Linked DNA regions of Pyrococcus horikoshii OT3. The protein of the gene in region 3 binds, or shares a complex with, the protein of the main gene of each other region. Links are inferred from orthologs where the notes say so. Each region holds a gene or a part of one and is shown on either strand. Other genes may lie near its edges. The genes, in order: PH_RS05270, PH_RS09020 and PH_RS07715.

Region 1 (3,086 bases), 420 kb from region 3 along the record:
TTCTATTCCAAATTTTTTAACAGTAAATGCGCCTAATGCTTGGGCCCCAGTAATGAAGAAGGGATTTCTGGAGTTAAGTAAGCTCATAAAGAAAATGGCATCAGCATATCTGCTTATTCCCCCGTGAGAGCCAGGAAAGAGTATTACTGGAAGTGAAGAATTATCTTTTATCGATCTAACAACGTTGTCTAAAACTTCACCTTCAGCTCCAGTTGAACCCCCAACCATTATGGCGTCTACTCCAAGTTCTTCACATACTCTGGCCAGTTTACCTGCTACCTCGGGAGATGTATCATCAGGATCTATCAGCACAAAATGAAGTTTTTTCTTCTCTAATTTTTCATGAATGTACTTCTCAACCTTTCCAATCCTCAATTCTCCCACCTTTACTTATTATAACTAGCAACGTTTTTAAATCATCAGCATACCCTTTATTAGGTGATACCAGTGAAATTTAAGGGGGCTACTTTTGGTAGATTAGTAAAACTTGAATTTGAGATACTACGTCTTGGCGAGCTTAAAATAGATGATATTTCTGAATTCAACACTAAGGATATTAAGCTTGAAATTAGGGCAACTAGCTCTGGGATAAAGCTTATTGGCGTGTGGGAGGGAGATATAAGCGAAGTTGGAGAGGCCATTAAGAGGGCCCTTGATGAGAGTATGAAGCTTAGAGAGAGACTTTTGAGAAAGATGAGGAATAAGGTTGAGAGGATAAGGAAAACTCTAACCGAGATGGGATTTAGCGAGGAATCCATCGGATATGGAGATGCCATTAGATTTACGAAAAGGATAGGGGAGTATGAAGTAGCAATAGTCGTATCTTCTAGAGATGATATCGTGAGGGTTGAGGTTTATGGAGGTAATAAGAAGCTTCTAGCCCCCGAGCTTGAGGCTTTCTTTGAAAGCGTAGACATAGAGGAGCTTGAGATATATGATGTTGACGAAGATGGAAGAGAGGAGAGAGTTGTTATAAACCTTGAGTTACCAAAAACAGATGAGAAACCTGAGAAACGGATAATTGAAGCAGTAAAGGTTCTTGAAAATATTCTAATGGCTTAATGCCATAATTTTCTTTATCTCCTCCTCATCCCCTTCAACCCTTAGTATTATCTTATTAAGGCCAAACTGATCAGGAGGAAGAAGCCTCGCCTTCTTAACGTTTCCCTTTATGAGTCTCGCCAACTTCTTTATAATAACACCTTTTTTGTCATAAGGAACTTCAATTTTTATTTCGAAAACTTCCATCTATTACCACCGATAAAATTTTAGAAGAGGTTCTATAAAACCGTTTTCATTAACGGAAAGAATAAGAAAAGCCCGAAAAAAGAACTGGAGGTAATATATCACTCTTCTCTATACTTATCAAGGATTTCAAGTATCTTCTTCATTTCCTCTGGTGTTGGCTGATGCTCCTCCTTTGCAAATATAACCCTTAAATCGAGGTTATCCTCTGGCATTATATCAACTAATTTTGCGGCTATCCTCTCGTTCATCCATTCAAATTCTGACATTAGCTCTTCAATAGCTTTTCTAGCTTTTTCAGCTGGCAACTTAGCGAACTTTTCAGCATGCTCTAGAGCTAGCCTTGCTTCATAGAACAATGGCTCTTCTATCCCAGCTTTTATTCCTTCTTCATATTTCTTAAGTAATATCTCTTTTGCTTCGGATATCGTTATGTACCTCTCGCCAAGCTTTTTCCTCCCTATCATGGCCCTTCACTTCTGGGGCCTAAGGTGTACTGGGTGAATGAAAAGCGTCTTTACTTTGTTTCCGTCAGGTACCTCAACTATATAGGCATCACCCCTTTTGCCAACTACCGTTCCTGTTCTACCATGAAATCTTGGATCTGGCATCCCTTTATGGTAGCTTGGCTCTATGACTATGTGAACTTTCTGTCCCACCTCAAATTCTTGAAGGAATCTCGTTAGTGGGGGTAGTCCCCTTCTTCTTGGATGCTTACGGAGCTTTTTCCTTGTTTTTCTTCTAAAACTGTGAGGCTTCTGAACCATTCCCAACTCCCCCCTAATTATTATCCTCCCCAAATATCCTTTACATAACTTACTTACCCTGGGGGTCTTTACCCCCGAACTCTCAAGCCTTGGTTTAAAGAGAAGCTTATAAAACTTTTTGAAACTCTAATTCTCAGGGTGAAATGAAAATGAAAGATGAGCTGATCAATCTAATAATAAATGAGGGATGCATAAAATTTGGCCATTTTGTTTTGACATCTGGAAAAGAGAGTAACTACTATATCGATATAAAAAGTCTGATAACAAACCCTAAAGCCCTAAGAATAATAGCAAAACTAATCAAAGAAAAAGCTGAGGAACTTAACCTAAACTATGATAAAATCGCTGGCCCCGAGTTGGGAGCAGTTCCAATAGCAACGGCCCTTTCGCTTGAAACTAACAAGCCTCTCTTAATAGTTAGAAAAAAGAAAAAGGAACATGGAACCGGGAAAGTAATAGAGGGAAATGTTCAAAAAGGAGATAAAGTGCTATTAGTTGAGGATGTTACGACTACTGGGGGAAGCGTGATAAGAGCTGCCAAAATCCTAAGAGAGCATGGAGCAGATGTCGTCGGGATTTTTGTCGTGGTCGATAGAGAGGAGGGTGCAAAGGAAAATATCGAAAAGGAAGGCTTCAAGTTCTACCCCCTTGTCTTAGTCAGCGAACTCTTCAAGGCTGCTGGGATTTCTAAGGATCAAAGCTAAGAAGTTCAAAAAGCCCTCGAAATTCTTTTAAACTTCCTTTTTTGAAGACTTCAGCGTGAGGGGGGTATGATTGAAAGGTTGAGAATAAGGGAAGAATTAGATGAGGAGCAATATACTAAAGTTATAACTGTCATTGAGAAATTGAAAAGTAAGTTTCCCACGGTTTTCTCGAGGAGGACGAAAACTGGAGAAAAGATAAGTTTTATAGAAACCTCAATTTGTGGGGGATTAAATTTTGACATTCTAATAGGGAAGCGAGAAAGACCCTTTGTAGTGGTCGAAGTTGAGGGAAGAAAAGCTGCTAGCGCTTTTGGTATAATGAAATTTTTAATGGAGGAAGCAGGTGTGGAGTATTCACCAGAATGCGATG
Region 2 (3,031 bases), 210 kb from region 3 along the record:
GTGGGGATCTCTAATTCTTCCTCGGTAAGTAAAAACTCCTTGTATGCCTTAAGAATCTCTTCATATATTGGGGCAATATCCCTAAACCTTCTTAAAATAATGTTAGAGAAAAGCCCCACGGTCTCACCCTCACTTCCTCTTCCATTCCGTGTATCCACACTTTCCGCATGCCCACCTGTCCCCATGATCTGCCATAAAAACTCCTGGGCCGCAACGTGGACAGAACTTATTCTTCCTTATAACTTTTCCATCTTTAACTATGTAGAGTTTCCATTTTTGGCCCATATCACTCACCCTCCTTCTTTTCAATTATACCATCTCTAATGAGTATATACTCAGGCTCTATGTAGAGCATCCTTTCCTTATCGTAATAATACTTTGCGTAACCCTTGGATTTATAGCTTCCAAAGTAGCTTCTAATGTACTGAATAACCGTAGTTTCTGGGTTTAGGTCTAGCATTGCCACTAGCTTACCTTTCACATCTTTTCTACTAGGTGTTGGTTCTCCTGGGTGGTATATCTCAAAATATATCTCTTTCCTTCCAATTAGCTTGTTTTCTTTGACTTCTGTAATTTTAATCTCCATCTCTAACCACCTCCATCCGTCTCATTATCTTCGCGCACCTGCGTTTGCATTCATTTGTTACCTTTATAAGCACTATGCCCCTTTTAGGTTGGCCATAAATAACTGTTGCTCCCAAAGGGGCATACAACACCGCTGGGATTGTTGCGAGGTCCTCTTCACCATTCACAACGATATGGACGGATTTTCCATTCAAGATCAAGGAATAAGCTTTCTTTATAGATTTGAGTAGGGGTAGTGTTATAGTTCCGGGGGGATTTTTTACAGTGAGGAGAACTCCATTTATAATAATTCTTGGCTTATATTCTCTCCTCTCTGTTTTATGATCATAAATTGCTAGATTTGGATTTAAACCAACTCTCATTATATTCTCGGTTACAACATCCCCTACTGTTATTAAAACCCCATCATCTCCCTCAATAATGTTCTTAGCCTTAACATAGGGCTCTGGAATATTCCCTTCAATGAGCTCTCCTAGAGGGTTCTTGAGCTCTTGCCTCAGTTCATCTGGTAATTTAAATACGACTCTCATCAACGCACCCTTATGGCGTATTTTCCTGGAACCTTAGCTCCTATCCTCTTTGCTATCTCGCTATTTTCAACGTCAATTATTATTACTAAGTCAAACCACTCTTCGCTGAGATCCCTACTTCCACATACAGGGCACTGATCCTCTGTTGTAATATAATGGCAATTCCTACAGGCTTTTTCCGTCACTTCTTACCCTCCTTTTCCTTTCTCTTTTCCTTCTCGATCCACTCAAACTTTCCAAGTCCTGGCTGTCTCATCGTTAACCCAATTCTATTTTCTCTTATTACCCTACTCTTTGGACTTACGGTGATTATCCTGGCCCTAACAGCATCTCCGATCTTTAAAAGATACTTCTTCTCTTTCCCTACAAACTGCTTGTTTCTCTCGTCGTAGACTACGTAGTCATCCATGAGTTGGCTGATGTGGACCAATCCATCCATAGGCCCAATCCTTATAAATGCTCCAAAGGGGACGACGTCAACTACGGTGCCCTCTACAACCTCATCTCTCTTCGGTTCCCAAACGAGGACGTCGAATACTACTTCATGGTAAGTTGCCCCATCCCCTGGAACTATTATTCCATCTCCAACCTCCTTTACCTCAACGATTGAAAGGATTACACCTTCATCCCTGTCGTATGTCCCCTCATAGGTATCTCTGAGGACTAACATTGCGGCTTCCTTTGGATCCATCGTGAACATCCTGGGCGGTATCCTTACGACATCCTTCACCGTCACTATTTTGTACATTCCTGGAATCCCTCCTAAAAACTTAAGAAATAAAGCGAAATCACTCCTTCTTGCCGAATTTCTCCTTATACATCTCTATAGCCCTTAAAATTTCCCTCTTAGCAGCTTCTGCCCCTTCCCATCCTTCTACGATTATCTCTTTACCTTCGAGTTCCTTATACCTCTTGAAGAAGTGGGCTATCTCGTCTAAGAATGCCTTGGGAACATCGCTTATATCCTTCCAGTCTTTAAAGTATGGATCTTCGACTGGAACTGCAAGTACCTTATAATCCTTATCTCCGCTGTCTATCATTTTAAATAGTCCGATCGGCCTGGCCTCTATTATCGTTAGTGGATACGTTGGTTCCCTCATAATTACCATGATGTCAAAGGGATCTCCATCTTCATACCATGTCCTTGGTATTATCCCGTAGTCTACTGGGTAGTGAAACGGTGTGTAGAGAACCCTATCTAATTTCAACAATCCCGTTTCCTTATCTAGCTCGTACTTGTTTCTACTTCCCTTCGGTATCTCTATCAGGGCGTAAACAACTTCTGGAACGTTTGGTCCGGGTTCAAGGTCGTGGAATGGGTTCATTCATACCCCCTCCTTTTGAATTCTATCTCAAGAAACATCCTCGACTACATGGCTTTATAATACTTTTAAATTTTTAGCTCTTCCCACTTTTTCTTCATGAGAATAGCGTCTCCCTCTATATTTGGGCTCTCACTAATAATGACACCTTTCACCCTGAACTCCTTGAGGACTTTAAGTAGATCTTCCCATTTCAGGTCACTTTCTTCAAGGTTTAAGTGCCTCTTTTCTCCCTTTTCTCCATACTCTATTCCGCTTATATGGATATGCATATTGTCAAGGGCTTCTCTACCTAACTCGTTCTCAATTAGTGCTAGCATTTCTCTCCACTCTTCTTCCGTGTTGCATTTCCCTTTATTCCTAGCGTGGGCATGGGCAAAGTCTATCGCCGGTAAAACTAACTCAAGCTCTTGACTAAGCTTTACAAGCTCTTTAAGATCGCCGAATTGAGTTGGCTTACCTGTGAGCTCAGGCCTTAGCCATACTTTGATACCCTTGTCCATGAGCTCTTTCTGTATCTCCTTAAGGGCCGAAAGTATCTTCTGATAAACACTTTCCTTTGGTTGCTTTAGGTAATAGCCAGCGTGAAAAACG
Region 3 (3,107 bases):
CGCTTACGGCCAATATGCTCTGAGGCTCGAATCTGGCTAAGAATTTCCCTGCAACTTTCAACCTTTCATCAGTCTTCCTAACATCCAGGACGTAGAGGCCATCCTGCCTTACCCTGTAAATGAACTTCTTCATATCCTTGGTTTTCTGCTGAGTCCCTATATGCACTCCGGCCGCCAGGTATTGATCAAGGGGTACCAAATACTCATCAGCCATATCACACACCTCCTACTCTTCAAACGTTATTATTCTTCCCCTTTCCCCCAATTCCTCAGCAATTCTATTCAATTCGTTTATCTTCTCAATTGAGCTCCAACTTATTAACATAGCAGGGCACCTTAAACCCAATGCAATGTGTGGAAATGTTTCATCGGCGGGCTCGTATTTCGCCTCGGCTAAAATTGGTGTTATTTTTTCGGCCTTTACATCATTCACGAAGTTATACAAATCGGTGAGCGTTCCAAGGTTTATAGGCTTTATTGATAATGCATTATAGTACCTCCTATCAAGTACGCTGTTAGTTCTAAAGAGGTATTCCCCATCAATGAAAACTCCATGGGTACCAGCTATTAGCTCTAAAAAAAGTTCAGGTGGCCCTATCGGTTTTATGTATGCCACATTATAATCTTCAACCAAATTTAATACCTTCTCAATATCCATTTCTTTTTTCATGCCAATTCCCAAGGCCACCTCAAGTCCAAGTTCAACCCCCACATCTTCGGAAGCTTTCGATAAGTTCTCAAGGTTTATCTCCTTCACAATCTCTCTGATCTTATTGGTGGCATCTATTATATCGGTAACCTCTAGAAGGTCTTTAACTACCAGATAATAATCAAACATGTCATCCTGGGCAAAGCTCAAAACTGGAACCGGCAATTCAGTAGCAAATGTCCCACCAATGTATGAATATAGGGGCATGTCTCTTGAATTCGCAGCAGCCTTTGCTATCGCTGTAGAAACGGCCAACGCTGTATTAGCCCCTATGTGGCTGAAATCTTCCGTTCCATCTATCTCCCAAAGGTAACTATCTATTAACTCCTGCTCCGAGGCATCAAATCCTATCAATTCTGGCCCTATTATTTCATCCACTTCACTTACCGCCCTTCTAGCCTCGGCAATATGGAGCATTGGATTGTCATCTATGGGGGAAGTGAATCTACCAAAACCCTCGTCTGTTGCAACATCTACCTCAACCGAATATTTTCCACCTCTCAATACGGCAATTCTGCCGATAATGTTTTGTATCACACTCATTATTCATCAGCTCGGCCTTATTACTGTTATTGGAATTACTCCCTTTTCAAATTCCATTATAGCTGCTTCAAGAGGGGTTATTCCTTCGGGAACATCTATAAGCACTGGAGCGCCCATGGCAATTTGAAGGGCCCTTGCACCTATAATTCTAGCCTTCTCAAACCTCGTGTACTTAAACACTCAGCACCACCTCAAGTATTTTGGTGGGGCCGCCGGGATTTGAACCCGGGTCTCCGGCGCCCCAGGCCGGGAGGATAGCCAAGCTACCCCACGGCCCCACTTAAACAGAGAAAGGATGTTTTTAATAGACCTTATAATGCATTATGTCATCAATAAGCTCAACGTGACTAAGTAACATTCTTCTGCAGCAATACCTCTCTAAACCAAGATCATCCAACACCTTTTCTGGATCTTCCCCGGCCTCTACCCTTCTCTTAAACTCATAATACTTATCCCCAATGACTTTCCCACATGTGAAACATCTGACTGGAATTATCAAGGGACCCACCCCACTTGTCTTCGATAATAAAAAAGTTTTTAAAATTAACGGAATATATTCAACGATAACTCTTTTGTCTCTTAGCCCTTGGACCCTTAGTTGACCTATTTGGCTTGTGGGGCTCTGTTCTTCTTGGATCTCCGACCAACATTGTTCTATCATACTTGATGAACTTTTCCTTAAGGTTCATGTCTCCAGTCCATTCTACTAACGCTCTTGCTATCGCTATCCTTGCGGCCTCCGCTTGACCCATGAAGCCTCCTCCTTGAACCTTCACATCAATGTCAACGCTATTCCAAATTTCCTCCCCGGCCAAGATGAGAGGTTCGAGGATCGTAAATCTTGCTATCTCTGGCTCTATTATCTCCACCGGCTTTCCATTGATTCTAACCCTTCCCCTTCCTTCCCTAATGACGGCCCTAGCGATTGCAGTTTTTCTCTTTCCAGTAGTTTGAATGATCCTCATCTATATCACCTCAGAACTTCCCTCCTAAGAACTTAGCAACCTCACCAACGGTTACATACTTAGGTCTCGATAACCTTGAAACGTGAGCCTCTACAATTGTTTCAAGTTGCTTATCTTGAAACTCTTTAGGAATGCCAACGTAAACCTTCAGTCTCCTGAAGGCCTTCCTTCCGCGATCTGTCTTCCAAGGAAGCATCCCTCTGATGGTTCTTCTAACTATTTCGTCACTTCTCTTGGGATAAAATGGACCTCTCCTGGGATTAGTTAGCGTTCTAAGTCCAGTTCTTTGCTTATATTTGCTGAATATAACCTCCCTATTCCCTGTAATTACTGCCTTTTCAGCATTTACTATTACGACTTCCTCACCTTCAAGAAGCATCTTTGCAACTCTTGAAGCAAGCCTCCCAAGTATGAGTCCATCAGCATTAATAATCCTCATAACTCATCACTCCATTATAATCACTCCACTACCTTTGGGATTCCTCTCAATGAGTTCCTCAATCGTTATTGCTTCTCCACCAGCCTCGGTTATCTTCTTCCTAGCAGTTTCACTGAATTTCCATGCTGCAACGATGACCTTCTTCTCTAACTTGCCAGCTCCGAGAACACTTCCTGGGACAACTATCATATCTCCATCCTTAGCGTATCTGTTGATTTTACTGACGTTCACCTCTGCCCTCTGCCTTCTGGGTCTTTCGAGCCTCCAAGCTAAGTCTTTCCAGATCTTTACGCCTTCTTCATTAGATTTTTTCTTAAGGAAACGAATGAGCCTTCTAAGGTTTGGATCAGTTGGACCAGTCCTCTTCATGAAAGCATTCCCCCTTCTTGCAGTTAAATTCTCGCTGGAGACAAGATAATTAATGTAAATTTTGGTGCGGGGGCGGGGATTT

Evidence for each region.
Region 1: PH_RS07715 (region 3) and PH_RS05270 share a complex: the UniProt entries of both Methanocaldococcus jannaschii proteins name them as parts of the RNA polymerase complex. The link is inferred for Pyrococcus horikoshii OT3 from one-to-one orthologs.
Region 2: PH_RS07715 (region 3) and PH_RS09020 share a complex: the UniProt entries of both Methanocaldococcus jannaschii proteins name them as parts of the RNA polymerase complex. The link is inferred for Pyrococcus horikoshii OT3 from one-to-one orthologs.

What each region holds. Positions count from the first base shown.
Region 1 is NC_000961.1:1,022,143-1,025,228, forward strand. What follows is about bases 30-2,958. They hold PH_RS05270 (RNA polymerase Rpb4 family protein), read right to left. Parts: upstream 1,713-2,958; coding sequence 1,347-1,712; downstream 30-1,346. Other genes in these bases: PH_RS05255 (geranylgeranylglyceryl/heptaprenylglyceryl phosphate synthase), read right to left, coding at 30-384; PH_RS05260 (hypothetical protein), read left to right, coding at 448-1,062; PH_RS05265 (hypothetical protein), read right to left, coding at 1,051-1,248; PH_RS05275 (50S ribosomal protein L21e), read right to left, coding at 1,719-2,012; pyrE (orotate phosphoribosyltransferase), read left to right, coding at 2,162-2,716. Outside these bases: more of PH_RS05255, read right to left, coding at 1-29; more of PH_RS05285, read left to right, coding at 2,959-3,086. UniProt on the Methanocaldococcus jannaschii protein: DNA-dependent RNA polymerase (RNAP) catalyzes the transcription of DNA into RNA using the four ribonucleoside triphosphates as substrates. This subunit is less well bound than the others.
Region 2 is NC_000961.1:1,659,363-1,662,393, reverse strand. Bases 81-2,954 are described here. They hold PH_RS09020 (DNA-directed RNA polymerase), read right to left. Parts: upstream 1,864-2,954; coding sequence 1,297-1,863; downstream 81-1,296. Other genes in these bases: PH_RS09010 (deoxyribonuclease IV), read right to left, coding at 2,506-2,954; PH_RS09015 (inorganic diphosphatase), read right to left, coding at 1,904-2,440; spt4 (transcription elongation factor subunit Spt4), read right to left, coding at 1,115-1,300; PH_RS09030 (GTP-dependent dephospho-CoA kinase), read right to left, coding at 576-1,115; PH_RS09035 (30S ribosomal protein S24e), read right to left, coding at 287-586. Outside these bases: more of PH_RS09045, read right to left, coding at 1-80; more of PH_RS09010, read right to left, coding at 2,955-3,031. UniProt on the Methanocaldococcus jannaschii protein: DNA-dependent RNA polymerase (RNAP) catalyzes the transcription of DNA into RNA using the four ribonucleoside triphosphates as substrates.
Region 3 is NC_000961.1:1,444,994-1,448,100, forward strand. The notes cover bases 153-3,102. They hold PH_RS07715 (DNA-directed RNA polymerase subunit N), read right to left. Parts: upstream 1,752-3,102; coding sequence 1,554-1,751; downstream 153-1,553. Other genes in these bases: rpsB (30S ribosomal protein S2), read right to left, coding at 153-214; PH_RS07700 (hypothetical protein), read right to left, coding at 227-1,252; PH_RS07705 (DNA-directed RNA polymerase subunit K), read right to left, coding at 1,259-1,432; PH_RS07720 (30S ribosomal protein S9), read right to left, coding at 1,810-2,217; rplM (50S ribosomal protein L13), read right to left, coding at 2,228-2,656. In the rest of the region: more of rpsB, read right to left, coding at 1-152. UniProt on the Methanocaldococcus jannaschii protein: DNA-dependent RNA polymerase (RNAP) catalyzes the transcription of DNA into RNA using the four ribonucleoside triphosphates as substrates.